DNA from 3 places in the Pseudomonas flexibilis genome. Region 2 is predicted to be linked to each of the others. Evidence: predicted binding sites of a transcription regulator. Region 2 holds the regulator's gene; each other region holds the start of a gene.

Region 1 (10,259 bases), on a different contig from region 2:
GCATGTCATCGATGACGGCCACCTGTTCCTGATAACCCGGGCCCGCGCGGTTGCGCCGATCATCATGGCCTTTCTCGAAGAAGAGCCGAAGCGCGCGGTCATGCACCCGCCCGGCGGGCTGGCGCGCGCCAGCTGAGTGATGACAAGGAGTGTTGCCCATGCACGAGCCCAGGCCGGCCAGCGCCGACTTTCCCCCAACGCGTTTCACCGCCCGGCAGGCGATCATCGGCCTGCGCGGGCGCGATCTTCGTTCCAGCCTCGGCCTGCTGCTCGGCCAGGGGCTGCGTCAGCCGCTGCATACCCTGCGCAACGGCCTGGCGCTGACCGGCAAGCTGGCCCGCGTGCTACGGGGCGAAACCCTTCACACGGTGGGCGACGACCCGCGATTCGCCGACCCGACCTGGCATGACAACCCGGTGTACCGGCGCACCCTGCAGGCCTACCTGGCCTGCCAGCATCAATGGCTCAGCTGGCTGGAACAGAGCAACCTGCCCAGCGACGACCGCGACCGTGCATTGTTCCTGGCCACCCAGTTGAGCCATGCGCTGTCGCCTTCCAACAGCCCGCTCAATCCGCTGGTGGTCAAGGAGTGCTTCGACACGGGGGGCGCCAGCTTGCTGCGCGGCTTGCGCCAGCTGGCCCATGACCTGCCGAGGGGCCTGCCCAACCAGGTGCCTGCCGATGTGTTCCAGCTCGGTGTCAACCTGGCCACCACCGCCGGCACGGTGGTGTTGCGCAACGAGGTACTGGAGCTGATCCAGTACCACCCGATGACCGAGCAGCAGCACGCCGTGCCGTTGCTGATCGTGCCGCCGCAGCTCAACAAGTTCTACATCTTCGACCTCAATGCGAAGAAGAGCTTCGTGCAGTACTGCCTGAAACAGGGCATCCAGGTGTTCATGGTCAGCTGGCGCAACCCCGGCCGCGCACAGCGCGAGTGGGGCCTGTCCAGCTACGTGCAGGCCCTGGAGGAGGCCATGGATGCCTGCCGCTCCCTCTGCGCCGCCGAACAGGTCAACCTGCTCGGCGCCTGTGCCGGCGGCCTGACCATCGCCGCCCTGCAAGGCTACCTGCAGGCGGTCGGCCGCCTCGGCCAGGTGGCCAGCGCCACGTACCTGGTCAGCCTGCTTGACAGCCAGCTCGATGCCACGCCCCTGCTGTTCGTCGACGAGGAAGGCCTGGAGGCCGCCAAGCGCCACTCCTACCAGCAGGGCGTGCTGGACGGCCGCGAGATGGCACGCCTGTTCGCCTGGATGCGGCCCAACGAGCTGATCTGGCCGTTCTGGGTGAACAACTACCTGCTCGGCCGGCAGCCGCCACCCAACGACATCCTCTACTGGAACAACGACAACACGCGCCTGCCCGCCGCCCTGCACGGCGAGCTGCTGGATTTCTTCAAATTCAATCCGCTGGCGCGGCCCGGGGGCCTGGAAGTGTGCGGCCAGCCGGTGGACCTGTCGCAGGTGACGGTGGACAGTTTCAGCGTGGCCGGCCGCAACGACCATATCACGCCCTGGCAGGCCGCCTACCGCTCGGCACGCCTGCTCGGCGGCCAGCGCCGCTTCCTGCTGGTCAACAGTGGGCACGTACAGAGCATCGTCAATCCGCCCGGGCACCCGAGGGCCCACTACCAGGAAACCGATCGTCTGGATGCCGAGCCGCAGACCTGGCAGGCGATCAGCCAGACGCATGCAGGCAGTTGGTGGCCGCGCTGGATGGAGTGGCTGCAGGCGCATGCCGGCCCGCTGCAGGCAGCACACGACACGGCGGGCAACGACGACTATCCGGCGCTGGACCCGGCCCCGGGACGCTACGTGCATCAGCGTCTGGAGACCCACGCATGAAAACCCGGGAGCGCATCCTGGAATGTGCACTGCAGTGCTTCAATGCACGCGGCGAGGCCAATGTCTCGGTGCTGGAGATCGCCACCGAGCTGGGCATCAGCCCAGGCAATCTCTATTACCACTTTCGCGGCAAGGAGCCCCTGGTGCTGGCGCTGTTCGAGCGCTTCCGCCAGGAGCTGGCGCCACTGCTGCAGCCGCCGCCGAACGATGCACGGCTGGCCATCGAGGATTACTGGCTGTTCCTGCAGCTGCTGGTGGAGCGCCTGGAAGCCTATCGCTTCCTGTTCCAGGACCTGGCCAACCTGGCCGAGCGCCAACCCACCCTGGCCCGCGGGGTACGGGCCTGGCTGGCACAGCTCAAGCACTGCCTGGCCAGCCTGCTCGCCCAGTTGCAGGGGCAGGCACGCCTGCAGGGCGAGCCTTCTGTGATCAGCGAGCTGGTGGAGCAGATCACCCTGACCCTGCTGTTTGCTCTGGACTACCAGCGCATCCTGGGGCGCCGGGCCGACATCGAACAGGTGGTCTATCAGCTGATGATGCTGGTCTCGCCGCACCTGTCGGACGCGTCGCGCCAGGACACGGCCAGTCTGGCGCGGCGCTATCGAGGGTAACGGCCAGCGGTTGGCACTGGAAGCGAAACGCCCCGCGCAGGCGGGGCGTTCAGGCCTCCTTATTGCGAGGCGGTTTCCGGCGTTTCGGCCTGCGGCGCTTCGACCACAGCCTTGGGCTTGCGCGCACGCGGCTTGCTCTCGCCGCTGCGCGCGGGCCTGCTGGCCCGGGTTGCCTTCTTCGGCGCCTCGTCCGCCGGCCTGGCGGGCTCGTCCTGCACCAGCCGCAACGCGCTCAGCCGGTCCAGCTGACGATTCAGGGCCTCGATCTTGTCGTCCAGGGCCAGGATTTCGTGGCGGCTCGGTACCCCCAGGCGCGTGATCGCGCTGTTCAGGCGCTTGTCGAACGCCTCCTCCAGCGCATTCCACTTGCCCAGCGCCTTGTCCCTGGCCTCGGCAACCCGGCTGCGTGCGCCGTTCTTCACCGCCTCGACCTCGTCGCGGACCATTTGCTCGGTTCTTTCGCCTTCGCGCACCAGCGACTCGAACAGCTTGCTGCCGTCTTCGCCGATTTTCGCGTAGGCGCCCAGACCGGCTAGCCAGATCTGCCGCGAATACTTCTCGACATCCTCGCTCCAGCCGCTCTGCTTGCGTTTGTCAGCCATGATGGCCTCCTTGTTACGGCTTGGCCGTACGCACCAGCATTTCATTCAGACCGTCGAGCTTGTCCGACAGCGCCTCGATATCGGCGCGGCTCGGTACGCCGGCCCGCTTGAGCACACGGCCCACGCGCGCACCGACCCGCTCCTCGACCTTTTCCAGTCGCGAGTCGACCCGGCGACGGACCGACTTGAACCGGTCGGTGGCCTGCTCGAGCTTCTCGCTGACCAGTTGCTTGCCCTGGGTCTCGGCTTCTTCGCCACTGCGTACCAGCTCGCGGAAGTAGCTCAGGCCCTGGCGACCCAGGCTGGCGTAGACACCGATGCCGGCCAGCCACAGCTGGCGAGCGGAATAGCGGACACCCTCCAGCACCGGGCGGGCGGCTTCTTCATTCACTTTCTTCAATGCTGTCTTGACCATGTTGCACCTCTCCACTGGTGGGTAAGAACACGCCCGTTTCGCTGGGCTCGTGGTGCACGCTAGTCGGCAGGATTAGAAATCTCATACTAGAAGCGACAAAAACGGATAGCGGTGAGTCATGCGTCTCCAGTTTCGCGTCCGCTGGACGAAACAGGCGGGTCACCCCCGCCGCAGAGCGAGGGGGAGTAACCCGAGACAGGAGTCCTCATGTCCCTTTTCCATCGCCTGCTGGCGAACCTGCCCATGACCCGCAAGCTCGGCCTCGGCTTCGGCTTCGCGATCCTCTTCACCCTGCTGGGCAACCTGTATGGATTGCGCAGCCTGGACCAGCTGATCGACGGCAGCCTGTTGCAGAACCGTCTGGCTGAGGCGGCTCGCCTGGCGGAAACCATTCCGCCGCTGCAGCTGCGCTTCGACAAGGATGCCCACCCCCGCCACGCCGAGCAGCTTGCCGCACTGGAAGGGGGCATTGCCGAACTGCTGCGCGGCGCGCGTCAGGATGACCCGCGCATCCACCGCGAGATCGACGCCAACCTGCAGCGTCTGGCCGCCATCCGCACCGCGTTCGATGCCCTGATCGAGGCCCGCGCGTCGCGCGAGCAGAGCCGCCAGGTAATGATCGGCAACGGCAACAAGGCCATGGCCGCGCTGACCGCACTGGAGGAACAGATCGACGCCGCGCTGCAGGCCAACCCCACGGACACCGCCCTGCATCGCCAGAACCGCGCGCTGGGCGACCTGGTCAAGCGTGTGCTGGAAACCCGCTACCTGGTCCGCGGCTTCGTGTTCCAGCACACCGACGCCTCCTTCGAGCTGGCCATTCCGGGCTTCCAGCGCGCCCTGGACCAGGCGGCGACCCTGCGCCAGCTGCTGCCTGCGCGGCAGGTCCCCTACCTGGACGAGCTCAGCCAGTACCTCACCCTGTATCGCCAGGGCATCGAATCCTTCAAGGACGGCCTGGCGCAAACCGCCGCCGCCCACGCCGCCCTGCTGGAACACCAGAGCGAGTCGGTGCGCGCCATCGGCGAGCTGAACGCGCAGGTTCGCGAGCGCATGGAGGCGCAACTGTCCCTGGCCTTCCAGGTCACCCTCGGCCTGATGCTGCTGGCCATCCTGCTCGGCACCGTGGCGGCCGTGGTGATCGCCCGCCAGGTGACCGAGCCGCTGCGCAAGACCCTGGAGTTCGCCCAGCGCATCACCAGCGGCGACCTGCGCGCCGACCTGGTCAGCGACCGCCACGACGAGCTCGGCTTGCTGCAGCGGGCCATGCACCAGATGCGCGAAAGCCTGCGTGAACTGATCGGCAGCATCGACGGCAGCGTCACCCGCATCGCCAGCTCCGCCGAGGAACTGTCGGCGATCAGCGCACAGACCAGCAGCGGCGTGCAGCATCAGAAGGCGGAGACCGAGCAGGTCGCCACCGCCATCAACGAGATGGCCGCCACGGTGCAGGAGGTGGCCCGCAACGCGGCCAGCGCCGCCGCCTCCAGCAACCAGGCCGAACAGCAGGCGCACGCCGGTCAGCGTGTGGTGGCCGCCGCGCTCGAGCAGATCGAGCGCATGGCCGCACAAGCCAGCCGCTCGGCCGAAGCCATGCAGCGCCTGCGGCACGACAGCCAGGCCATCGGAAGCGTGCTGGATGTGATCAAGAACGTCGCCGAGCAGACCAACCTGCTGGCGCTCAACGCAGCGATCGAAGCGGCGCGTGCCGGCGAAGCCGGACGCGGTTTCGCAGTGGTCGCCGATGAGGTGCGCGGCCTGGCCCAGCGCACCCAGCAGTCGACCCGGGAGATCGAGCAACTGATCGCCAGCCTGCAGGAGGCTGCCCAGCACGCGGGACAGTCGATGGACGAGAACCGCACCCTGAGCGAGGACACCGTGACCCTCGCCCGTGACGTCGGGCAAGCCTTGCGCGACATCACCGCACAGGTGTCGCAGCTCCAGGACATGAGCCAGCAGATCGCGGCGGCGGCCGAGGAGCAGAGCGCGGTCGCCGAGGAGATCAACCGCAGCGTGACGCAGGTGCAGGACATTTCACAGCAGACTGCCTCGGCCAGCGAGCAGGCCGCCACCTCGACGGTGGAACTGGCGCGCCTGGGCGGCGACCTGCGCCAGCTGACCCAGCGCTTCCGGCTGTAGCCTGGCCGTTGCGGCAGCGCCGGCCTGGCTCTCGCGCAGCGTCAGGCCAGCTCGCGGTCCAGGGCCGACTCGATCTCGCTCTGCAGTGGCCCGCGCATCGCCGACAGCAGCAGCCCGAGGCTCAGTTCAATGCGCACCGCGCGTTCATCGATGGCGATGTGACCCTTCACCCCGCTGCGCTCGACATCCAGCCGGTCGCCGCGCCACTGGCAGCGCAGCTGATACTCGCGCGCCAGGCGCGCGGCCAGCGCCTCGACCTTGTCGCGCACGGCCTCGCGGCCAAGCTGGTGGGATCGTTCGACACGAATGGTGGCCATCGCATACTCCGGGGTCGGGCAAAAAAACGCGCCAATATACTCCAGTTCGCCACGCCGGGTTGCTGATCGCATACATGGTCGGCTCCGGCGCCAGCGGTTAGAATGCCCGCCACTTTTCATCAGGTGACCGACATGAACGATTCCCGCAAGCCCGAGGCCGAACCGACCACCCACTTCGGTTATCAGACCGTGCCCGAGAGCGAGAAGGCGAAGAAGGTCGCCGAGGTGTTCCACTCCGTGGCCGCCAAGTACGACCTGATGAACGACCTGATGTCCGGCGGCGTGCATCGCCTGTGGAAGCGTTTCACCATCGAGCTGTCCGGCGCGCGCCCGGGCAACCGCGTGCTGGATATCGCCGGCGGCACGGGCGACCTGACCCGTCAGTTCTCGCGCATCGTCGGCCCAACCGGCGAAGTCGTGCTGGCCGACATCAACGCCTCGATGCTCATGGTCGGCCGCGACAAGCTGCTGGACAGCGGCGTGGCCGGTAACGTCAGCTTCGTGCAGGCCGATGCCGAGGCGCTGCCCTTCCCGGACAACTACTTCGATGTGGTGACCATCGCCTTCGGCCTGCGCAACGTCACCCACAAGGACGCCGCCATCCGCTCCATGCTGCGGGTGCTCAAGCCGGGCGGCCGCCTGCTGGTGCTGGAGTTCTCCAAGCCCACCAACCCGCTGTTCGGCAAGGTCTACGACCTGTATTCCTTCACCGCCCTGCCGCTGTTCGGCAAGCTGATCACCCAGGATTCCGAGAGCTACCGCTACCTGGCCGAATCGATCCGCATGCACCCCGATCAGGAAACCCTCAAGGGCATGATGCAGGAGGCCGGTTTCGAGCGGGTCACCTACCACAACATGACCGGCGGCATCGTCGCCCTGCACCGCGGCATCAAGCCCTGATGCTGAGCACCGCCCTGCTCGCCGCCGTCGAGCGCGGCCTGAATCCGCTGCTGGCGCTGGATGCCGTGGCGCTGACCCGGCTGGCGCGCCTGGAAGGCAAGGTGCTGGCCATCGACTGCCCGGCGCCGACGCTGCGGATCCACCTGCTGCCCGGTGCCAACGGCCTGCGCCTGGCCAGCCACTGGGAAGCACCCGCCGACTGCACCCTGCGCGCTCCAGCCAGCGAGCTGCTGCGCCTGGCCGTGAGTCGCGACAAGGTCGCCGTGCTGCACGGCCCGCAGGTGGAGCTGGACGGTGACGCCAGCGCACTCACCGAGCTGGCGGACATCCTGCAATCCCTGGAACTGGACTGGGAGTACCAGCTCGGCCGCTGGGTCGGCCCGCTGGGGGCTGCCCTGCTGGGCGGCCGCCTGCGCAGCGCCGCCGGCTGGGCCGGCGACAGCCTGGGCAGCCTGCGCCAGGACCTGGCCGACTACCTGACCGAGGAAGCCCGCAGCCTGGTGGGCAACCGCGAGGCGGAGGCCCGCTTCGCCGAACTCGACCAGATGAAAATGGCCATCGACCGTCTTGAGGCCCGGGTCGAACGCCTGAGCCGAGGAAACCGGACTTCATGAAGCTGTTCGCCGCCCTGCGCCGCCTGCTGCGCATCCTGCTGGTCGTCATCCGCTATCGCCTCGACGACCTGCTGTACGCCCTGCCGCTGCCCTGGTGGCTGGCCGCTACCCGCTACGCCTTGCCCTGGCGCTGGCTGCCGCGCCGGCGCAGCGACTTCTCGCGCGGTGCGCGGCTGCGCCTGGCGCTGCAGGACCTGGGCCCGGTGTTCATAAAGTTCGGGCAGATTCTCTCCACCCGCCGCGACCTGCTGCCCGAGGACATCGCCGACGAACTGGCGCTGCTGCAGGACCAGGTGCCGCCGTTCGAGCCGGCCAGGGCCGTGGCGCTGATCGAGGAACAGTTGGGCGCGCCCATTGCCAAGGTGTTCGCCAGCTTCGAGCAGCAGCCGCTGGCCTCGGCCTCGGTCGCCCAGGTGCACGCCGCGCGCCTGCACAGCGGCGAAGACGTGGTGGTCAAGGTGATCCGCCCGGGGCTGCGGCCGATCATCGCCCAGGACCTGGCCTGGCTGTTCCTGCTCGCACGTATCGCCGAAGGCGTGTCCAGCGAGGCGCGCCGACTGCACCCGGTGGAAGTGGTCAGCGACTACGAGAAGGTCATCTACGACGAGCTCGACCTGCTGCGCGAAGCGGCCAACGCCAGCCAGCTCAAGCGCAACTTCGAAGGCTCGCCGCTGATCTACGTGCCGCAGATCCACTGGGACTACTGCCGGCCCAAGGTGCTGGTCATGGAGCGCATCTACGGCGTGCCGGTGACCGACATCGCCGCCCTGCGCGCGCAGAACACCGACATGAAGCTGCTGGCCGAACGCGGCGTGGAGATTTTCTTCACCCAGGTGTTCCGCGACAGCTTCTTCCACGCCGACATGCACCCGGGCAACATCTTCGTCAGCACCCGTCAGCCGCGCAATCCGCAGTACATCGCCATCGACTGCGGCATCGTCGGCAGCCTGACCCCAGAGGACCAGGACTACCTGGCACGCAACCTGGTGGCCTTCTTCAAGCGCGACTACCGCAAGGTGGCGCAGTTGCACATCGACTCCGGCTGGGTGCCGGCCGACACCAAGGTGAACGAGTTCGAGGCGGCGATCCGCACCGTGTGCGAGCCGATCTTTGAGAAGCCGCTCAAGGACATTTCCTTCGGCCAGCTGCTGCTGCGCCTGTTCCAGACCGCCCGGCGCTTCAACATGGAAATCCAGCCGCAGCTGGTGCTGCTGCAGAAGACCTTGCTGAACATCGAGGGCCTCGGCCGCCAGCTGTACCCTGACCTGGACCTGTGGACCACCGCCAAGCCGTTCCTGGAGCGCTGGATGCGCGAGCGCATGAGCCCGCTGAACCTGGCCATGCAGGCCAAGTCGCAGCTCGAACAGCTGCCGCACCTGGCCAACATGACCCGCGACCTGCTGGAGCGCCTGTCGCGCCCGCACCTGAACGATCCGCCCGAGCCCTGGCGGCGTCGCGACAGCTGGGTGCTGCGCCTGACCGGCGCCGCATTGTTGGTAGGTGGCGCGCTTTTTGCTGTAGCTAACAGCCAGACCCTGGACAACCTGGAGGCCTGGCCGATCTGGCTGATGGCGACCGCCGGCCTTTATCTGATCATCCGCCGATAGCCAGCAGCGCGCTGGCGGTGGCACACTCAACACCCGGTCGGACCACCGGCCTCACCGAAAGCAGTAGCGAACACGCAATGACCGATTGGCTGGAAGAGATCAACTGGAACGACGACGGCCTGGTGCCGGCGATCGCCCAGGACCACACGACGGGCCGCATCCTGATGATGGCCTGGATGAACCGCGAATCCCTGCGCCTGAGCGTCCAGGAAGGTCGTGCCATCTACTGGTCCCGGTCGCGCGGCAAGCTGTGGCGCAAGGGTGAGGAATCGGGTCACGTGCAGAAGCTGCACGAGCTGCGCCTAGACTGCGACGCCGACGTGCTCGTTCTTCAGGTGGAGCAGCTGGGCGGCATCGCCTGCCACACCGGCCGGGAAAGCTGCTTCTACCGCGTCTATCGCGACGGCGCCTGGCACACGGTGGACGCCCAGTTGAAGAACCCCGACGCCATCTATCACAAGGCACACAGCCATGAGTGACACCCTGAACCGTCTGGCCGAGGTGCTGGAGTCGCGCAAGAACGCGGCGCCTGACAGCTCCTATGTGGCCAGCCTGTACCACAAGGGCCTGAACAAGATTCTGGAAAAGGTCGGCGAGGAGTCGGTGGAAACCATCCTGGCCGCCAAGGACGCCGCGCAGAGTGGCGACTGCAGCGATGTGATCTACGAGACCGCCGACCTGTGGTTCCACAGCCTGGTGATGCTTGCCGCCCTCGGCCAGCACCCGCAGGCGGTACTCGACGAACTGGAGCGCCGTTTCGGCCTCTCCGGGCACGCGGAAAAGGCCGCGCGCCCGCAATCCTGACATTCACTTGGGAGATTCCATCATGGGATTCGGCGGCATCAGCATCTGGCAACTGCTCATCATCCTGCTCATCGTCGTCATGCTGTTCGGCACCAAGCGCCTGAAGAGCCTCGGTTCCGACCTGGGTGACGCGATCAAGGGCTTCCGCAAATCGGTGGGCGCTGACGAAGAAAAGGCCAGCGAAGAGCAGAAGCACAACCAGCAGGTTCCGAACCAGCAGGCACAACAGGGCACCGTCATCAATGGCGAAGCCCGCAAGGTCGAAGACCCGGTCAAGAAAGACTAAGCCCCAGCCAAGGTCCGCTCATGTTCGATATCGGCTTCAGCGAACTGCTACTGGTCGGCCTTGTGGCCCTGCTGGTGCTCGGCCCCGAGCGCCTGCCGGGAGCCGCGCGCACTGCCGGGC
Region 2 (10,259 bases):
GGTGCTGCTGCATGGCCAGGAGGGTGAAGGCGCGGCCGGCAAGGTGATCCAGGCGTTCGGCGATGTGGTGGTCGGTGGCAACTACGTGGTCGGTGCGGTGGTGTTCGCCATCCTGGTGATCATCAACTTCGTGGTGATCACCAAGGGCGCTGGGCGCATCTCCGAAGTGAGCGCGCGCTTCACCCTGGATGCCCTGCCCGGCAAGCAGATGGCGATCGACGCCGACCTCAATGCCGGCCTGATCGATCAGGCCGAGGCCAAGAAGCGCCGCGCCGAGGTGGCGCAGGAAGCCGATTTCTACGGCTCCATGGACGGCGCCAGCAAATTCGTGCGTGGTGACGCCGTCGCCGGCCTGCTGATCATGTTCGTCACCCTGCTCGGCGGCATGGCCATCGGTACCCTGCAGTACGACCTCTCGGCGGGCGAGGCGGCGCGCATCTATTCCCTGCTGACCATCGGCGACGGCCTGGTGGCGCAGATTCCCTCGCTGCTGCTGTCCACCGCGGCGGCCATCATGGTGACCCGCGTCTCCACCTCCGAGGACATGGGTCAGCAGGTCAATCGGCAGATGTTCTCCTCGCCCAAGGCACTGGCGGTGGCGGCTGGCCTGCTGATCGTCATCGGCCTGGTGCCGGGCATGCCGCACACGCCCTTTGTCGGCCTGGGCCTGGTGGCGGCCGGCCTTGCCTGGCTGATCTGGCGCAAGGCGAACGGCAAGGCGCGCGCCGAGGCCGATGCGGCGCCGGCGCTGCCCGCCGACCAGTTGCCGGCCCTGCAGGAGCCGGAAAGCAAGGAACTCGGCTGGGAAGACGTCAATCCGGTCGATCTGGTGGGCCTGGAGGTCGGCTACCGGCTGATCCCGCTGGTCGACCGCAACCAGGGCGGCCAGTTGTTGGCGCGCATCAAGGGCGTACGCAAGAAGCTCTCCCAGGACCTGGGTTTCCTGATTCCGCCGGTACACATCCGCGACAACCTCGATCTGCTGCCCAACGCCTACCGCCTGACCCTGATGGGTGTCAGCGTGGCGGAGGCCGAGCTGTACCCGGATCGCGAGATGGCCATCAATCCGGGCCAGGTGTTCGGCACCCTGAACGGCATCGCCGGCCGCGATCCGGCGTTCGGCCTGGAGGCGGTGTGGATCGAGGGCTCGGCCCGCGAGCAGGCGCAGACCCTGGGCTACACGGTGGTGGACGCCAGTACCGTGGTCGCCACGCACCTCAACCAGGTGCTCTACAAGCACGCCCACGAACTGATCGGTCACGAAGAGGTCCAGCAGCTGCTGCAGGTGCTGGCCAAGAGCTCGCCCAAGCTGGCCGAGGAACTGGTGCCGGGCATGGTCTCGCTGTCCACCTTGCTCAAGGTGCTGCAGGCGCTGCTGCAAGAGCAGGTCTCGGTGCGGGACATCCGCAGCATCGCCGAGGCCATCGCCAGTGTGCCGGGCAAGAGTCAAGATCCCGGCGCGCTGGTGGCAGTGGTCCGCGTGGCGCTGAGCCGCGCCATCGTGCAGGGCATTGTGGGGCTAGAGCCGGAGCTTCCGGTGATCACGCTGGACCCGCGGCTGGAACAAATATTGCTTGGCAGCGTTCAGAAGGCCGGCCAGGGCGCCGATGAAGGTTTCCTCCTCGAACCCGGCATGGCGGAGAAGCTGCAGCGCTCCCTGGTGGAGACCGCGCAGCGTCAGGAAGCCCTCGGCAAGCCGGTGGTACTGCTGGTTGCCGGGCCGATCCGCGCCATGCTCTCCCGCTTTGCACGTCTGGCTGTACCCAGCCTGCATGTGCTGTCCTACCAGGAAGTGCCGGACAACAAGCAGGTCACCATCGTCGCCACCGTAGGCCAGAACTAACCGAGGTATTCCGACCATGCAGGTCAAACGCTTCTTCGCCGCCGACATGCGCCAGGCCATGAAGCTGGTGCGTGACGAACTGGGCGCCGATGCCGCGATCATCGGCAATCGTCGTCTGGCCGGTGGTGTCGAGCTGGTCGCGGCGCTGAACTATCAGCTGCCCAATGAACTGGTGCGCGAGCCCAACCTGCAGCTGGAAGCCGAGCTGCGCAAGACCCAGGAAATGATTGCCTCCGCCCAGGTGGAGATGGCCATCCGCAGCGAAAGCGAGCAGACCCAGCCGGCACCGGTCGCGCCGGTCGCCCCGCCGGGGCCGCGTCGCGATCCGGAGAGCACCGAAGGCATGCTGGATGCGGTGCGCAGTGAGCTGACCGGTCTGCGCGAGCTGATCGAGATGCAGCTGGGCACCATGGTCTGGGGCAACATCCAGGAAAATCGGCCGCTGATCGCCAACCTCTGGCGGCGCATGCAGCGCATCGGCCTGCCGGTGGATGTGTCCAAGAAGCTGATGGACGAGGTCAGTGACGAGACAGACTCGCGTCGCGCCTGGCGCATCGTGCTTGCCCATCTGGCGCGCAGCCTGATCGTGCCCGAGCGCGAGCCGCTGGAAGAGGGCGGCGTGATTGCCCTGGTCGGCCCGGCCGGCATGGGCAAGACCACCACGCTGGCCAAGATGGCGGCGCGCTACGTGCTCAAGCACGGCGCCAAGAATATCGCTCTGGTGAGCATGGACGGCTACCGCATCGGCGCCCAGGAACAGCTCAAGACCCTTGGCAAGATACTTAACGTGCCGGTCACCCAGGTGGAGCCCGGCGAATCGTTGATCGAGGCCCTGGAGCCGCTGAGGAAGAAGCGTCTGGTGCTGATCGACACCGCCGGCCTACCGACCGCCGATCCGGCCCTGCGCCAGCAGCTCGACGCGCTGGCCGCCGCTGATCTGAACGCCCGCAATTATCTGGTGCTGGCGGCCACCAGCCAGGAACAGGTGTTGCGTGCCACCTATCAGAGTTACAAGCGCTGCGGCCTGGCTGGCTGCGTGATCACCAAGCTTGACGAAGCACTGAGCCTGGGCGAGATCCTCGGCGTGCTGGTCAGCGAGAAGCTGCCCCTGGCCTACCTGGCCGACGGGCCGCGCATTCCCGACGATCTGCATACGCCGCGCAGCCACCAGCTGGTGAGCCGTGCCGTGCGCATGCAGATGTCCGAAGATCCCAGCGAGGATCTGATGGCCGACATGTTCGCCGGCCTATACAACAACACCACGGCGCGTCGCGTCGGATAAGAATCAGGGGAAGCGGCTGGCTAGCCAGACCCTTCGCGCCGCGGCGCGAACAAGGACAGCAGGCCAGACTGGCGAATCAGTGGAGAGAACATGGGTAGCTTGCACCCCGTACAGGTGATCGCCGTGACCGGCGGCAAGGGTGGTGTTGGGAAGACCAGCGTCTCGGTCAACCTGGCGCTGGCCCTGGCCGACCTCGGCCGCCGGGTGATGCTGCTGGACGCCGACCTTGGCCTGGCCAACGTCGACGTGATGCTGGGCCTGACGCCCAAACGCAACCTGGCCGACGTGATCGAGGGCGAGTGCGAACTGCGCGACGTCATCTTGCAGGGGCCCGGCGGTATCCGCATCGTGCCGGCCTCCTCGGGCGCGGCCAACATGGTGCGCCTGACCAGTCAGCAACATGCCGGGCTGATCCAGGCGTTCAGCGACATCAGCGACAGCATTGACGTACTGATCATCGACACCGCCGCCGGTATCGGCGACGGCGTGATCAGCTTCGTGCGTGCGGCCCAGGAAGTATTGCTGGTGGTCACCGACGAGCCCACCTCGATCACCGACGCCTATGCCCTGGTGAAACTGCTCAACCGCGACTACGGCCTGAGCCGCTTCCGCGTGCTGGCCAACATGACGCACACCCCCGAGGAAGGCCGCAACCTCTACGCCAAGCTGACCAAGGTCACCGAGCGCTTCCTCGACGTGGCGCTGCAATACGTGGGGGCGATTCCCGCCGACGAGCTGGTGCGCAAATCCGTGCAGAAACAGCGCGCCGTGTACGAGGCCTACCCGCGTTCCAAGTGTGCGCAGGCCTACCGCGCGGTCGCCCAGAAGGTGGACAGCTGGCCGTTGCCGGCCAATCCGCGCGGCCACCTGGAGTTTTTCGTCGAGCGTCTGGTGAACAGGCCCACAACAGGTTCTTCCGCATGAGCTCACCCGTTCACATGTACAGCCATGCCCAGTCCCGTGACTCCCAGTACCAGCTGATCGAGCGCTACGCGCCGCTGGTCAAGCGGATCGCCTACCACCTGCTCGGCCGCCTGCCGGCCAGCGTGCAGGTCGAGGATCTGATGCAGGCCGGCATGATCGGTCTGCTGGAGGCGGCGAAGAAATACGATTCGGGCAAGGGTGCCAGTTTCGAGACGTATGCCGGCATCCGCATCCGTGGCGCCATGCTCGACGAGGTGCGCAAGGGTGACTGGGCGCCGCGTTCGGTGCATCGCAACAGCCGCATGGTCAGCGACGCCATCCGCGTGGTGGAGGCCAGAACCGGCCGCGACGCTAAAGATCACGAGGTTGCTGCCGAACTCCAGTTAAGTCTCGAAGAGTATTACGCGATCCTCAACGACACCCTGGGGAGTCGCCTGTTCAGTTTCGATGACCTGTTGCAGGAGGGCGAGGGCGGCGGTGCGCTGGAAGATATCGAGCACTCCCACCCGAGCCCTTCGCGCGAGCACGAGGACCAGCGCTTCCAGAATGCGCTGAGCGAAGCGATCGCCAACCTTCCGGAGCGCGAGCGCCTGGTGCTGTCGCTGTATTACGACGAAGAACTGAATCTCAAGGAAATCGGTGAGGTACTGGGGGTCAGCGAATCCCGCGTCAGCCAGTTGCACAGCCAGTGCGCCGCCCGTTTGCGGGCCCGGCTGGGCGAATGGCGGGCTCGCTGACAGGGCTTGCCGGTTTTCTGAAGAAGGGGACGCAGTCGGGATGACCCGGCTGCGTTTTTGGACTGTATGGAGGTCGACCGTTGGACAAAAACATGAAGATTCTCATCGTGGACGATTTCTCGACGATGAGGCGGATCATCAAGAACCTGCTCCGTGACCTGGGCTTCACCAACACCACCGAAGCTGACGACGGCCTCACCGCCCTGCCGATGCTGCAGAGCGGCAACTTCGACTTCCTGGTGACTGACTGGAACATGCCGGGCATGAATGGCATCGACCTGCTGCGCGCGGTGCGTGCCGATGAGCGCCTGAAGCACCTGCCGGTGCTGATGGTGACCGCTGAAGCCAAGCGCGACCAGATCATCGAGGCAGCCCAGGCCGGTGTGAACGGCTATGTGGTCAAGCCGTTCACCGCCCAGGGACTGAAGGACAAGATCGAGAAGATCTTCGAACGCGTCAGCGGCTGAACAGCGCCTTGGGGGCATGATGGAGCAGCACACAGATCCAAGGGGCGAGCTCGAAGCGAGCCTGATGGACAATGCACGGGAGCTGATTCGCAGCCTTGAGCAACGCGACTTCGGCGATGCCGTGCAGATCATCAACGAGCTGAACAAGGTGCGTGACCGTGGCCTGTACCAGGCCGTGGGGCGGCTGACGCGCAAGTTGCACACCGCGATCGTCAGCTTCCATATCGACCCGAATTTCCCCGAGTCGCGGGAGATGTCGGAGATCGCCGATGCCACCGAGCGCCTGAACTACGTTGTGTCGATGACCGAGCGCGCGGCCAATCGCACCATGGACCTGGTCGAGGCCACCGCGCCGGTGATCAGTCGGCTGAACGACGACGCCCGCGAGTTGCGTACCGATTGGCAGCGCTTCATGCGTCGCGAGATGGATGCCGAAGGCTTTCGCCAGCTGGTCAAGCGGGTCGAGCAGTTCTTTGTCCGCAGCGAACGCGAAAGCGAGAAGGTCGGCGCGCAGCTGAACGAGATCATGCTGGCGCAGGACTATCAGGACCTCACCGGCCAGGTCATCAAGCGGGTCACCAATCTGGTCACCGAGGTCGAGCGCGATCTGGTCGAACTGATGCTGATGGCCAGCCAGGTGGACAACTTCGCGGGCATCCAGCACGACCATGCCCAGCTGCGGGCGGAGCTCGATCAACAGAAACAACCCTCGCAGGGTGAAGGTCCGCAGATCCATGCCGATAAACGGGAAGATGTCGTCAGCAATCAGGACGACGTGGACGATCTGCTTTCCAGTCTAGGGTTTTAAGGGGCACGTAATGGGCGTCGATGCCGATGATGAGATCCTTCAGGATTTCCTGGTAGAAGCCGGCGAGATTCTCGAACAGTTGTCCGAACAGCTGGTGGAGTTGGAGAGCCGTCCGGATGACATGGATCTGCTCAACGCGATCTTCCGCGGCTTTCACACCGTCAAGGGCGGCGCGGGCTTCCTGCAGCTGAACGAGCTGGTGGAATGCTGCCACAGCTCGGAAAACGTCTTCGACATGCTGCGCAAGGGCGTGCGCCTGGTCGACGCCGAGCTGATGGACGTGGTGCTGCAGGGCCTGGACGCCATCAACGGCATGTTCGCCCAGGTGCGTGAAGGCAGCGAGCTCACGCCGGCCAGCCCGGAGCTGCTCGAAGCGCTGCACCGCCTGGCCGATCCGGCCGCCGCGCCCGCCGCGCCCGTTGCACCGACCCCGGTGCCTGCCGCGCCCGCACCCGGTCCCGTGGCGACGGAAAAGGAACAGGACCTGACCGACGCCGAGTTCGAAAGCCTGCTGGACGCCATTGGTGGCCCCGAAACGGCGGCTGACGGCGGCGAGTCCGCTGGCGACGAGATCACCGACGCCGAGTTCGAGAACCTCCTCGACCAACTGCACGGCAAGGGCCAGTTCAAGCCCGAGACGTTGCCGGCCAGCGATGCCGCCGCCGGTGACAGCATCACCGAATCCGAATTCGAGAACCTGCTCGACCAGCTGCATGGCAAGGGTCAGTTCAAGCCTGACGTTCTGGCAGGCCAGGAGCAGGCGCCAGCAGCCGGTAAGACGGCCGCTGGCGACGACATCACCGACGACGAGTTCGAGGCGCTGCTCGACCAGCTGCACGGCAAGGGCCAGTTCAAGCCCGAGCAGGTCGCCAGCGAGCCGCCCAAGGCCGCCGCGCCGGCGCCTCAGTCGGCGGCGGTCAAGCCACCCGCCGCCGTACCCACGGAAAGCGCGCCGGCCGCCAGGCCTGCCGCTGCCGCGCCGGCCAAGGCACCCGCGGCCATCGAGTCGGAAACCACCGTGCGCGTGGATACCGCGCGGCTGGACGAAATCATGAACATGGTCGGCGAACTGGTGCTGGTGCGTAACCGCCTGGTGCGCCTGGGCTTGAACAGCGGTGACGAGGAACTGGCCAAGGCCGTTTCCAGCCTCGATGTGGTCACGGGCGACCTGCAGACCTCGGTCATGAAAACCCGCATGCAGCCGATCAAGAAGGTCTTCGGCCGCTTCCCGCGCCAGGTCCGCGACCTGTCGCGCCAGCTCAAGAAGGAAATCAACCTGGAGCTGGTGGGTGAGGAGACCGACCTCGACAAGAACCTGGTCGAGGCGTTGGCCGACCCGCTGGTCCACCTGGTGCGCAACGCGGTGGACCACGGCATCGAGATGCCCGAGGAGCGCCTGGCCGCCGGCAAGCCGCGCACCGGCAAGGTGGTGCTGTCCGCCGAGCAGGAAGGCGACCACATCCTGTTGCTGATCACCGACGACGGCAAGGGCATGGATGCCAACATCCTGCGCGCCAAGGCGGTGGAAAAGGGCATGCTCGACAAGGACGCCGCCGATCGCCTGAGCGATACCGAGTGCTACAACCTGATCTTCGCGCCGGGCTTCTCCACCAAGAAGGAAATTTCCGACGTGTCCGGCCGCGGGGTGGGCATGGACGTGGTGAAGACGCGCATCGCCCAGCTCAACGGCACGGTGTTCGTCGATTCCACGCCCGGCAAGGGCTCGCGCATCGTCATCAAGGTGCCGCTGACCCTGGCGATCATGCCGACGCTGATGGTCATGCTCGACGACCAGGCGTTCGCCTTCCCGCTGGTCAACGTCAAGGAAATCTTCCACCTGGATCTGTCGCACACCAACGTGGTGGACGGCCAGGAGGTGATCATCGTCCGCGACAAGGCGCTGCCGCTCTTCTACCTCAAGCAGTGGCTGGTGCCCGGCTTCCGCAACGCGGTACAGAAGGAAGGCCACGTGGTGATCATCGCCATCGGCAACCAGCAGATCGGCTTCGTCGTCGACCAGCTGGTGGGCCAGGAGGAAGTGGTCATCAAGCCGCTGGGCAAGATGCTGCAAGGCACGCCGGGACTGGCGGGCGCCAGCATCACCAGCGACGGCAGCATCGCGCTGATTCTCGATGTGCCCAGCATGCTCAAACACTACGCGCGACGCGGCTGATGCCGAACCGGCCCCGCTGGGGCCGGTTCGTTTAGGAGTAGTTATGGCAATTAAAGTCCTGGTGGTGGACGACTCGGGATTCTTTCGGCGCAGGCTGACGGAAATCCTGGGCTCCAACCCCCAGATCGAGGTGGTGGGCACGGCCAACAATGGCCAGGAGGCGATCGACAAGACGCTGGCCCTCAAGCCCGATGTCATCACGATGGATTACGAGATGCCGTTGATGAACGGCATCACCGCCGTGCGCGAGATCATGCGCCGCTGTCCGACCCCGGTACTGATGTTCTCCTCGCTGACCCACGAGGGCGCCCGGGTCACCCTGGATGCGCTGGACGCCGGCGCAGTGGATTACCTGCCGAAGAATTTCGAGGACATCTCGCGCAACATCGAGAAGGTCAAGGCGCTGCTCTGCGAGAAGGTGCTGACCATCGCACGCAGCAGTCGGCGCGGGCCGGCGGTGTCGTCTGCGGCGGCTGTGGCGCCTGCCACCCCCGCGCGTCGACCGCTGCGCGGCGCAGCGCCCGCCGAGGCGGAGCCGGCGCCGAGCGTGAGCGAGCGCTGGCCGGCCCCCAAGCGCAAGGCCTACAAGCTGGTAGCGATCGGCACCTCGACCGGCGGTCCGGTGGCGTTGCAGCGCGTGCTCACCCAGCTGCCGGCCAGCTTCCCGGCGCCGCTGGTGCTGATCCAGCACATGCCGGCAGCCTTCACCGGCGCCTTTGCCGAGCGCCTGGACAAGCTGTGCAAGATCCGCGTCAAGGAAGCCGAGGACGGCGACCTGCTGCGCCCGGGCCTGGCCCTGCTGGCGCCCGGCGGCAAACAGATGATGGTGGACGGCCGCGGCGTGGTGAAGATCCTGCCCGGCGATGACCGCCTGAACTACAAGCCCTGCGTGGACGTCACCTTCGGCTCGGCCGCCAAGGCCTACGGCGACAAGGTGCTGGCCGTGGTGTTGACCGGCATGGGTGCCGACGGCCGCGAAGGCGCGCGCATGCTCAAGCAGGCCGGCAGCCAGGTGTGGGCCCAGGATGAGGCGAGCAGCGTCATCTACGGCATGCCCATGGCGGTAGCCAAGGCCAACCTTGCCGACGGCATCTACGACCTGGACGAGATCGGACGTCACCTGAGCGAGGCTTGCCAGTAATGGATGTCTTGAGCCTGATCGGCATTCTGCTGGCGTTTATCGCCATCCTGGGCGGCAACTTCCTGGAGGGCGGCAGCCTTGCGGTGCTGCTCAACGCGCCGGCCGCGTTGATCGTCATTGGTGGCACGCTGGCCGCCTGCCTGCTGCAGACGCCGCTGCAGACGCTCAAGCGGGCGGTGGCGGTGGCGCATTGGGTGTTCTTCCCGCCGGCGATCCGCATGGAGGAGGGCATCGAGAAGGTCACCCGATGGAGCCTGGTGGCGCGCAAGGAAGGCCTGCTCGGCCTGGAGCCGATGGCCGAGCGCGAGCCCGACCCCTATGCCCGCAAGGCCATGCAGCTGCTGGCCGATGGCGTGGAGAGCGAGAACATCCGCACCATCCTGGAAGTGGAGATGTACAGCCACGAGGAGCGCGACTTGCAGGCCGCCAAGGTGTACGAGGCGATGGGTGGCTATTCGCCGACCATCGGCATCATTGGCGCGGTGCTCGGCCTGATCCAGGTGATGGGCAACCTGACAGATCCCTCCCAGCTGGGTACCGGTATCGCCGTGGCCTTCGTCGCCACCATCTACGGTGTGGCCTTCGCCAACCTGCTGCTGCTGCCGCTGGCCAACAAGCTCAAGGCAGTGATCCGGGTGCAGACCCGTTATCGCGAGATGCTCATCGAAGGCGTGCTGTCCATCGCCGAAGGCGAAAACCCGCGTTCCATCGAACACAAGCTCAAAGGCTTCCTGGTGTAGGGCCCAGCCATGCGTCTACGCCGTAGCCGACAGCAGGACACCGAGCCCAGCCATGACCGCTGGCTGGTGTCCTTTGCGGACTTCATGACCCTGATGTTCGCCTTCTTCGTGGTGATGTATGCCACCTCGTCGATCAACGAGGGC
Region 3 (10,259 bases), on a different contig from region 2:
TTAAGCAAGCGGCGCGGTGACGGCAAGGGGAGCCCGGCTCTGCCGGCCGATAGCCGTTGCAGAGCCTGCTCGGGAGTCCGGTATAGGCACCGGCGGATCGGGGACGCGCGCAGCCTCGTGAGCCTTGGCGTACTCCCCCGGACGGGTACCTGACCGAACCTGCCGGCGAGAGCGGCGCAAGGGTAACAGCTGTGACCGGCGGGTCAATCGATACCTTCGAACAGCTGTTTGAAAGAATCCGCCGAACGGTCATGCCGCCCCTCGTCGGCATCCGAATCGCTCTGGAACGCGCGTTCTACGCGGTCGCTCGGCGACTGACGAGGGATAGCAAAGCCGCTGCGCCTTGTATTCGACTTACGTCGTAGGTGCATTTTTTGCTCAGTCGTTAGAATGCCGCCTCAATTCCACCCCGGTAGCCAGAGAGTCCGCACATGCATACCGATCGCATCCGCCTGTCTTCTCTTCACAGCAAAGTCATGAGCGCCGAGCAGGCTGCTGCCTTGATTCAGGACGGCATGACAGTCGGTATGAGCGGATTCACCCGTGCCGGCGAAGCCAAGGCGGTGCCCATGGCGCTGGCCGAGCGCGCCAAGAAGACCCCGATGAAGATCAACCTCTTCACCGGCGCCAGCCTGGGTAACGATCTGGACAAGATCATGACCGAAGCCGGCCTGCTGGCCCGTCGCTCGCCGTTCCAGGCCGATGCCACCCTGCGCAAGGCGATCAACGCCGGCGAGGTGATGTTCTTCGACCAGCACCTGTCCCACACCGTGGAGATGATGCGCAACAAGCAGCTGAAGAAGCCGGAAGTCGCCATCATCGAAGCCGTTGCCATCACCGAGCAGGGGCACATCGTGCCGACCACCTCGCTGGGCAACTCCGCCAGCTTCGCGCTGTTCGCCGACAAGGTCATCGTCGAGCTGAACCTGGCACACAACCCGAACCTGGAAGGCCTGCACGACGTCTACATCCCGACCTATCGCCCGAACCGTCAGCCGATTCCGCTGCTGAAGGTCGACGACCGCATCGGCACCACCGCCATCCCGGTCGACCCAGCGAAGATCGCCGCCATCGTGGTCACCAACCAGCCGGACTCCTACTCGACCGTCACCCCGCCGGACGAAGAAACCGCCGCTATTGCCAGCCACCTGATCAAGTTCCTCGAGAACGAAGTCGAAGCCGGCAACCTGCCGCGCAACCTCGGTCCGCTGCAGGCCGGTATCGGCAACATTGCCAACGCCGTGCTGACCGGCCTGAAGGACTCCCCCTTCGAGGACCTGGTGATGTACTCCGAAGTGCTGCAGGACTGCACCATCGAGCTGATCGATGCCGGCAAGATGAAGTTCGCCTCGGGCTGCTCCATCACCCTGTCCGAGCGCTGCAACGACCGCGTGTTCGGCAACATGGAGAAGTACAAGGACAAGCTGGTGCTGCGTCCGCAGGAAATCTCCAACCATCCGGAAATCGTCCGTCGCATCGGCATCATCGGCATCAACACCCCGCTGGAGTTCGACATCTACGGCAACGTCAACTCCACCCATGTGGGCGGCACCAAGATGATGAACGGCATCGGCGGTTCGGGCGACTTCGCCCGCCACGCACTGGCCATCTTCGTCACCAAGTCCACCGCGAAGGACGGCAAGATCTCCTCCGTGGTACCGATGGTTTCCCACGTCGACCACACCGAACATGACGTGGACATCGTGGTGACCGAACAGGGCCTGGCTGACCTGCGTGGCCTGGCGCCGCGCGAGCGCGCCCGCGTGATCATCGACAACTGCGTGCACCCCAGCTACCGCGACAAGCTGAACAACTACTTCGAGCGCGCCTGCGCCAAGGGCGGTCAGACCCCGCACATCCTGCGCGAAGCGCTGGAGTGGCACATCCAGCTGGAAGAAACCGGCTCGATGCTGTAAGCGCGCACCGCACGGCGAAGGCCCCGATGAGTGATCATCGGGGCCTTTTTCGTTAGGGTGACTGGCGAACCGGCACCCGCCGGCCGCCGGGCTTGGCCTGAGCGAGCCGAGCGCCTACAGTGGGGCGCTGCAGCAGGAGTCGTTATGCGCGTGGATACGTCTACCGGATGGGTCAGCGGGATTCGCCACTGCCCCTCGCCCAACTACAACCAGCGTCCGCACGGGGAAGTTTCCCTGTTGGTGATCCATAACATCAGCCTGCCGCCCGGGCAGTTCGGCACCGGCAAGGTGCAGGCGTTCTTCGGCAATCAGCTGGTGGTCGATGAACATCCCTACTTCGCGGAGATCTGCCACTTGCAGGTCTCCGCGCATTTCCTGATCGAGCGCGATGGCGCAGTCACCCAGTTCGTGTCCTGCCTGGACCGTGCCTGGCACGCCGGTGTGTCGCAGTTCCAGGGGCGCGACAACTGCAACGATTTCTCCCTGGGCATCGAGCTGGAAGGTACCGATGAACAGCCGTACACGGATCACCAGTACCAGGCGCTCATCGAGCTGACCGAGCGCTTGCGACAGGCCTGGCCGGCCATTACCGTCGAGCGCATCTGCGGGCACTGCGACATCGCGCCGGGACGCAAGACCGATCCCGGCCCCGCCTTCGACTGGGCGCGCCTGCGCGCCGCCCTGGAAGTACGAGGAACCTGGGTATGAATTTCATCGTTCTGTTGCTGGTGCTCTGGATCGAAAAATTTTCTGGCTGGCGCCGTCGCGTGCAGCAGGACGGACCCTGGCTGCGCCTGTTGAGTCGGGTGGAACGCCGGCCGGGTCTGGCGCAGCACCCCTGGCTGCTGTTGCTGGCACTGCTGCTGCCGCCGCTGCTGGTGCTGGCCGTGTTGCTCTGGCTGCTGCAGCCGGTTGTCTACGGCTGGCTGGCCTTGCCGGTCCACCTGCTGGTGCTGCTGTACAGCCTGGGCCGCAGCGATGTGCAGGCCGCGCTGGGCGCGTTCCGGGATGCCTGGCGGCGCGAGGAGCTGGAAACCGCCTCGCTGGCTGCCGAGCGCGACCTGCAGGTGCGTGCCGAGGGCCCCGACGAACTGCTGCCGGCGGTACAGGAACGGCTGGGCTGGCAGGCCCACGAGACCTTCTTCGCCGTCATCTTTTGGTACGCGCTGCTCGGCCCGCTGGCCGCGCTGGCGTATCGGCTGCTGGCCCTGATCGAGGCGCAGGCCTCGGCACAGGTCCTGCGCGAGCTGGCCGGCCAGCTTCGTCATGCGCTGGACTGGCTGCCGGCTCGCGCCCTGGCGGCCAGCATGGGGCTGGTGGGCAACTTCGTGGCGGTCAACCGGGTGCTGCTGCCGGAGTTGCTGAACTGGCATCTGCCCGCCGAGCGGCTGGTGGGCGCGGCGCTGCGTGCCGCCGGCGAATGCCAGGGCGCCCCGCGGGGCGAGGCCGGCGCAGAAAGCCTGGATGCGCTCTGGCAGCTGCTGGTGCGCACCGCGGTGCTCTGGTACGCGGTATTTGCCCTGTGGATCCTGCTGGTCTGAGTTCTGCGACGGGCTCGCCGCCGTTTACCTTTAGTTACCCACCCTGGAGTCGATATCGTTTATAGATGAGGCAGTTTGCCATCGCGACGACGGGTCGCGTGCAAGGTCTGCGTGGCAAGCCCTGCTAATAAGAATAAGAGGGATCTCTCATGAAGGCGCTGCTGTATCCAGCCATGCGGCTGATGGACCGGCTTGGCTTCGGCATGAAGTTCGGGCTGATCAGTGTCGTGTTCTTCCTGCCTATTCTCGTCACCAGTTTCTACCTGCTGCGCGATGCCTACGTGCAGTACGGGCAGACCGAGCTGGCCCGCAACAGCCTGGTGCTGCTGGATGCCGCGCTCGAAGCCCGCCGCGGCCTCGAGGATTTCAAGGGCCTCCTGGCGATCCGCGCCACCGAGCCGCAGCATGACAAGGCGCTGCTCGACAGCCGCATCAGCGAGCTGCAGCAGCGGCTGCGCCAACAGCTGCAGGCGCTACCCTCCAACATGTTCCCGCCCGCGGTGCGGGCAGTGCTGGACCAGGAACGCAGCGCCCTGGCGAGCCAGTTGCAAGCCGTGGCGGACGAGCCGTCCCAGCACAACAAGGCGGAAAACGCCGAGCGCCTGTACACGGCCGCCCAGGTGTTCATCAACCGAATCGTCAACGACAGCGGTCTGGGGCAGGACGCCGAGACGGATGTGCGCCAGCGCATCGAGCTGCTCAGTCGCGACACCGCTGAAGTCACCGGGCTGCTGGGGCAGTTGCGCGCCATTGGCGCGGCGGCGCTGGGTCAAGGCGTACTGCATTCCAATGACAGCATGCGCCTGGACGAATTGCTGGTCGCCCTGGAAAAGCTCCAGGGTGCCTACGCCCTGCAGCTGGAGCCCGTGCGTCAAGGCGTGCTGGCGTCCCACGCGGACGCCAGCCTGAAAAGCCTCGGGGAGCTGGCCGTCCGGCTGGAGGATGAGGTGGTGATGTCCGACAGCCTCAGCACACCCTGGCCCGAGTTCTTCGACGGGATGGGCCGCCTGTTGGCGCATACCCACGCGCTGGAGGACGCCAGCCTGCAGCGGCTGGACCAGCGCCTGGCCGAGCGCCTGGATGCGCAGCGCATTCGCATGTTCGGCCTGCTGGCCGCCATGCTCGGCGCCCTGCTGTTGATCGCCTACCTGTACGGTGCTTTCTATCTGTCGATCCGCCAGACCCTGCAGGCCCTGCGCGGGGTCATGCAGCAGGTGGCGGCCGGCGACATGACCGTCGCCTTCCAGGCCGCCAGCCGCGACGAGCTGGCTGAGCTGGGTCAGGACTTCAGCACCAGCGTGGCCCAGGTGCGTTCGCTGATCGAGCGCGTCGCGCAGACCGCCGCCGAGGTGGAGGGACAGGCGCAGCGCGTCGAGCAGATCTCCAGCCAGAGCAGCCAGGCGGTGCGCGAGCAGCGCGAGCGTATCGACCAGGTCGCCACGGCGATGAACGAAATGTCCGCCACCGCCCAGGAGGTGGCGCGCAGCGCCGCCACGGCGGTGAGCAACGCCCAGGGCGTCAACCGGGAGAGTCATGCCGGGCGCGAACTGGTGGGCAAGCAGGTGCAGGAGATTCAGCAGCTGGCTGCAGGCCTCGATCGTGCGGTGGCGAGCATCAACCGGCTGGCCGCCGACAGCCAGGCCATCGGTCAGGTGCTGGACGTGATCAAGGGTGTGGCCGAACAGACCAACCTGCTGGCGCTTAACGCCGCCATCGAGGCGGCCCGCGCCGGTGAGCAGGGGCGTGGCTTCGCGGTGGTCGCCGACGAGGTGCGCAGCCTGGCGCAACGCACCCAGCAGTCCACGGCGGAAATCGAACAGATGATCGTCCGCCTGCGCGAAGGCGTGAACGCGGCCGTCGACGGCATGCACGCCAGCCATAGTCAGGCGGATGCCACCGCAGGACACTCCGATGCAGTGCAGCAGGCCCTGGAGAACATCCTTGCCGCGGTCAGCGCCATCGTCGACCAGAACCAGCAGATTGCCGCCGCCGTCGAGCAACAGACTGCCGTGGCGCATGACATCGACCAGAACATCGTGCAGATCAGCCAGGCCGGCGAGCGTACCTCCGAAGGCGCATCGCAGGCCGAACAGGCCAGCCGCGAACTGTCGGGTTCGGTGGCCCGGCTGCGGCAGCTGATCGGTACGTTCAAGGTGTGAACGGGCGAACCGTATGCGCGGGGTCGCCGCGTAGGGTGGGCAACGCCGCCCTACGCGGACCAGCCAAACAGCCGGCAGCTGTTGCGATAGCCGGCCTCGGCCAGTGCCTCGGGCTCTACGCCCATGAGCTTCGCCAGCTCCGTGCAGAGGGCCGGCAGGAATTCCGGGCTGTTGCGCTGGCCCGGATGACTGGCCGGGGCCATGTCCGGGGCATCAGTTTCCAGCACTGTATCCTCCAGCGAAAGTTGCGCCAGCATTCGGTGCATACGCTTGGCCTGCGGCCAGGTGCCGGCGCCGCCCAGCCCCAGGAAGAAGCCCAGGCGGCGGTATTCCCGTGCTTCCTCGTAACTGCCACTGAAGGCATGCACGATGCCGCCGCGCGGCACCCGCAGGCGCTTGAGCATGGCGATCACGTCGGCGTGGGCGCGGCGCACATGCAGCAAAGCCGGCAGCTCGAATTCGCGTGCCAGTTGCAGCTGGGCTTCGAACAGTGCCTGCTGGGCCGGCTTGTCCGGCTGTTCAAGGTAGTAGTCCAGGCCGATCTCGCCCACCGCGCAGAGTTTCTCGTGGCCGGCATGCCGCGCCAGGCGCTCGCGCAGTTGCGTCAGATGCTCGGGGCGATGCCGGTCGAGGAAGCAGGGGTGCAGGCCTAAGCTGGCGTGCAGTCCGTCCTCGGCGCAGGCCAGCGACCACAACCTGTCCCAGTGATCCTCGCTGACGCCGATCAGCACCTGGCGCTGGACGCCCAGTGCCCGGCTGCGCGCCAGTACGGCGGCGCGGTCGGCGTCGAACTCGGGAAAATCCAGGTGGTTGTGGGTGTCGATATAGCGCATGGCGCACAGGATAGCGCGCACGGGCGCGCGCCGGGAGGCAGCGCTCCGCGTCGCGCCTTGCCGTGACTCGGGCAGGGCGCCAGAATGCCGCAACCGTCGCGGCCGCTGCCGCTCCTGCAAGGATTCCCGATGTCTGATTTCGCCGCCCTGCTGCGCCTGTCCCCCGAAGCCCTGACCCGACCCTGTGATCCCAAGCAATTCCGCTTCGCCAGTACCGATGAACTGGAGCCGTTTCGCGGCGTGCTGGGGCAGGAGCGGGCGGTGGAGGCGCTGCAGTTCGGCGTGGCCATGCCGCGGCCGGGCTACAACCTGTTCGTCATGGGGGAGCCGGGCACCGGGCGTTTCTCCTTCGTGCAGCGCTATCTGAAGGCCGAGGCCAAACGCCTGCAGGCGCCGGCGGACTGGGTCTATGTGAACAATTTCGATGAGCCGCGCGAGCCGCGCGTGCTCGAGCTGCCCGCTGGCACGGCGGCGGCGTTCATCGCCGACCTGGAAGCGCTGATCGACAACCTGCTGGCCACTTTCCCGGCGGTGTTCGAACAGCCCAGCTATCAGCAGAAGAAGAGCGCCATCGACCGCGCCTTCAACCAGCGCTATGACCAGGCCCTGGACATCATCGAGAAGCTGGCGCTGGAGCGGGGCATCGCTCTGTACCGGGATAGCGCCAACGTCGCCTTCACGCCGATGAAGGATGGCAAGGCGCTGGACGAGGCAGAGTTCGCCCAACTGCCGGAGGCCGAGCGTGAGCGCTTCCACAGCGACATCAGTCACCTGGAAGAGCGGCTCAACGAGGAGCTTTCCAGCCTGCCGCAATGGAAGCGTGAAAGCAGCAACCGCCTGCGCCAGCTCAACGAGGAAACCATCACCCTGGCCTTGCAGCCGCTGCTGGCGCCGCTGTCGGAGAAGTACGCGGAAAACGCCGGGGTCGGCGCCTACCTGCAGGCCATGCAGGTCAACCTGCTGCGCACCGTGCTGGAAACCCTGGTGGACGAGAGCCGCACCGATGTGCAGAAGCGCAACGACTTGCAGGAGCTGTATGCCCCCGGGCTGGTGGTCGCCCAGCCGCTGGACGGTGGCGCGCCGGTGGTGTTCGAGCCGCACCCGACCTACGACAACCTGTTCGGGCGTATCGAGTACAGCACGGACCAGGGTGCCCTCTATACCAGCTACCGGCAGTTGCGCCCCGGCGCGCTGCATCGGGCCAACGGCGGCTACCTGATCGTCGAGGCCGAGAAGCTGCTCGGCGAGCCCTTCGTCTGGGACGGCCTCAAGCGCGCCCTGCAGTCGCGCAAGCTGAAGATGGAGTCGCCCCTGGCAGAGCTGGGCCGGCTGGCCACCGTGACCCTGACCCCGGAGGTGATCCCGCTGCAGGTCAAAGTGGTGATCATCGGTTCGCGCCAGGTGTATTACGCACTGCAGGACCTGGACCCGGACTTCCAGGAGCTGTTCCGCGTGCTGGTGGACTTCGACGAAGAAATCCCGCTGGCCGAGGACAGCCTCGAACAGTTCGCCCAGTTGATCAAGACGCGCACCTCGGAAGAAGGCCTGGCGCCGCTCACCGCCGCCGCCGTGGCCCGCCTGGCCACCTACAGCGCGCGCCTGGCGGAGCACCAGGGCCGCCTGAGCGCCCGTATCGGCGACCTGTTCCAACTGCTCAGCGAGGCCGATTTCCTGCGCCAGCTGGCCGGCGATGCGCTGACTGATGCGGCGCACCTGGAGCGCGCGCTGCAGGCCAAGGAGCGCCGCACCGGGCGTGTGTCGGCGCGCCTGCTGGACGACATGCTGGCCGGCATCATCCTGATCGATACCGAGGGCGCGGCCATCGGCCGCTGCAACGGTCTGACCGTGCTGGAGGTCGGCGATTCGGCGTTCGGCCTGCCGGCGCGTATTTCCGCCACCGTCTATCCGGGCGGCTCGGGCATCGTCGACATCGAGCGTGAAGTCAACCTTGGCCAGCCTATCCACTCTAAGGGGGTGATGATCCTCACCGGCTACCTCGGCAGCCGCTACGCCCAGGAATTCCCGCTGGAGATCTCCGCCAGCATCGCCCTGGAGCAGAGCTATGGCTACGTGGACGGCGACAGTGCCTCGCTGGGCGAGGTCTGCGCACTGATCTCCGCGCTGTCGCGCACGCCGCTCAAGCAGGGCTTCGCCATCACCGGTTCGATCAACCAGTTTGGCGAGGTGCAGGCGGTGGGCGGCGTCAACGAGAAGATCGAAGGCTTCTTCCGCCTCTGCGAAGCGCGCGGGCTGAGCGGCGAACAGGGAGCTATCATTCCCTATGCCAACATCAGCAACCTGATGCTGGATGAGCGAGTGCTGCAGGCGGTGCGCGAAGGCCGCTTCAACGTCTATGCGGTGCGCCATGTGGACGAGGCGCTGAGCCTGCTGGTCGGCGAGCCGGCCGGCGCGCCCGATGCGCAGGGCGAGTTTCCCGCTGGCAGCGTAAACGCCCGTGTGGTGGAACGGCTGCGCGAGATCGCCGAAGTGGAGCTGGACGAAGAGGAACGCAAGGCGGTCCATGAGGCCGCCAAGGTGCCGGCCTCCAGCTGAAACTGGTCAGTCGCTGAGCGATGTGTGTGCCAGTCAGGCGTGACGGCGGCTGACAGAGGGTTTTCAGCGCTCGCCCACAGACTTATCCACATATTTTGAGGATAACTCCCAGCTGTGCCCGGACTGCTCCGGGCTGGGAACAGCCCCCCTGGGAGAAGAGTCATGTCGCATCACATCTGCCTGGTCCGGGAATACCTGGGCATGAGCATGCGCATCGAGGCCCGCATCCATGCGCTGGCCGGTGGCAACGGACGCTGGACGCTGTTGTGCGCGGCCGGACTGAGCGGGGCGCAGCCCACGGAGATCAAGGTGCAGGGTCCGTTCCTGGGCGCCGGCGAGGCCGCCCGGGTGCTGGCGGCAATCGTCGACAACCTGCGCGAGCAGGGTTATCGGGAAGTGGCCGACCAACCCATTTGGCGGCTGCACATGCAGGCTCGCCTGCGTCAGCTGAACGGCCAGCCGCAACGCCGTGCCTGGCCCTGACCCTGCATTGGAGCTTTTCTGCGCAATCTGTTCGCAGATGCCGCGCAGCGGGTCCCGGCGGGTCCTGTGAACAGGTCTTTCCACCGACTTATCAACAGCTTGCGTGGATAACCCGCGCATTTTCCGCGTTCCAGCTGACCGGTATACTGCGCGCCCTCCTGGTTGCGTATGCGAGATCCCCATCGTGAAATCCCTGGAATCCTTTCTGGAAAATCTCCTGTATGCCTCGCGCTGGCTGCTGGCGCCCATCTACCTGGGCCTGTCCCTGGCACTGCTGGCGCTGTCGCTGAAATTCTTCCAGGAGCTGTACCACCTGCTGCCCCATGTGTTCGAGCGCACCGAGGCCGACCTGATCCTGGTGCTGCTGTCGCTGATCGATATGGCACTGGTCGGTGGTCTGCTGGTGATGGTGATGATCTCCGGCTTCGAGAATTTCGTTTCCCAGCTGAACATCAAGGCCGGCACCGAGAAACTGGACTGGCTGGGCAAGATGGATTCCGGCTCCCTGAAGATGAAGGTGGCCGCCAGCATCGTGGCGATTTCCTCGATCCATCTGCTGCGCATGTTCATGAACGCGCAGCAGATCGAGAACGACAAGCTCATGTGGTACGTGATCATGCACATGACGTTCGTGGTCTCTGCCTTCGCCATGGGCATGATGGAGAAAGGCAAGGGCGGCGCGCAGGAGCTGTGAGCGCGGAGGGCATCCGTCCGAAAGCGCGCGGAACGCCTTGCCGGCAGGGGAGGCTGGGCAAGACTGAGGGTTGACCCCGC

Evidence for each region. Region 2 encodes FliA, which starts transcription of late flagellar genes. Its sites were predicted from a motif close to CTAAAGTTTNNNNNNNNNNNGCCGNTAA; they were not measured.
Region 1: PT85_RS10730 (methyl-accepting chemotaxis protein) is a predicted target of FliA. The motif match lies at 3,597-3,624, and genes of this name have one in related genera.
Region 3: PT85_RS18645 (methyl-accepting chemotaxis protein) is a predicted target of FliA. The motif match lies at 3,486-3,513, and genes of this name have one in related genera.

Annotation. Positions count from the first base shown of each region.
Region 1 covers NZ_JTAK01000004.1:335,275-345,533, forward strand. The annotation lists gene phaZ (poly(3-hydroxyalkanoate) depolymerase) at 1-136, shown strand, start outside; gene PT85_RS10710 (alpha/beta fold hydrolase) at 159-1,844, shown strand; gene PT85_RS10715 (TetR/AcrR family transcriptional regulator) at 1,841-2,455, shown strand; gene PT85_RS10720 (phasin family protein) at 2,515-3,057, opposite strand; gene PT85_RS10725 (phasin family protein) at 3,071-3,472, opposite strand; gene PT85_RS10730 (methyl-accepting chemotaxis protein) at 3,680-5,611, shown strand; gene PT85_RS10735 (polyhydroxyalkanoic acid system family protein) at 5,653-5,928, opposite strand; gene ubiE (bifunctional demethylmenaquinone methyltransferase/2-methoxy-6-polyprenyl-1,4-benzoquinol methylase UbiE) at 6,061-6,828, shown strand; gene PT85_RS10745 (ubiquinone biosynthesis accessory factor UbiJ) at 6,828-7,442, shown strand; gene ubiB (ubiquinone biosynthesis regulatory protein kinase UbiB) at 7,439-9,049, shown strand; gene hisI (phosphoribosyl-AMP cyclohydrolase) at 9,067-9,528, shown strand; gene PT85_RS10760 (phosphoribosyl-ATP diphosphatase) at 9,521-9,853, shown strand; gene tatA (twin-arginine translocase TatA/TatE family subunit) at 9,876-10,139, shown strand; gene tatB (Sec-independent protein translocase protein TatB) at 10,160-10,259, shown strand, end outside.
Region 2 covers NZ_JTAK01000002.1:352,825-363,083, forward strand. The annotation lists gene flhA (flagellar biosynthesis protein FlhA) at 1-1,843, shown strand, start outside; gene flhF (flagellar biosynthesis protein FlhF) at 1,860-3,125, shown strand; gene fleN (flagellar synthesis regulator FleN) at 3,216-4,049, shown strand; gene fliA (RNA polymerase sigma factor FliA) at 4,046-4,786, shown strand; gene PT85_RS05455 (chemotaxis response regulator CheY) at 4,879-5,253, shown strand; gene PT85_RS05460 (protein phosphatase CheZ) at 5,273-6,061, shown strand; gene PT85_RS05465 (chemotaxis protein CheA) at 6,072-8,234, shown strand; gene PT85_RS05470 (protein-glutamate methylesterase/protein-glutamine glutaminase) at 8,278-9,375, shown strand; gene PT85_RS05475 (flagellar motor protein) at 9,375-10,115, shown strand; gene motD (flagellar motor protein MotD) at 10,125-10,259, shown strand, end outside.
Region 3 covers NZ_JTAK01000004.1:2,540-12,798, reverse strand. The annotation lists gene PT85_RS09325 (acetyl-CoA hydrolase/transferase family protein) at 432-1,916, shown strand; gene ampD (1,6-anhydro-N-acetylmuramyl-L-alanine amidase AmpD) at 2,061-2,624, shown strand; gene ampE (regulatory signaling modulator protein AmpE) at 2,621-3,457, shown strand; gene PT85_RS18645 (methyl-accepting chemotaxis protein) at 3,607-5,616, shown strand; gene PT85_RS09305 (TatD family hydrolase) at 5,667-6,449, opposite strand; gene PT85_RS09300 (Lon protease family protein) at 6,579-9,002, shown strand; gene PT85_RS09295 (PA4575 family protein) at 9,165-9,485, shown strand; gene PT85_RS09290 (TIGR00645 family protein) at 9,679-10,179, shown strand.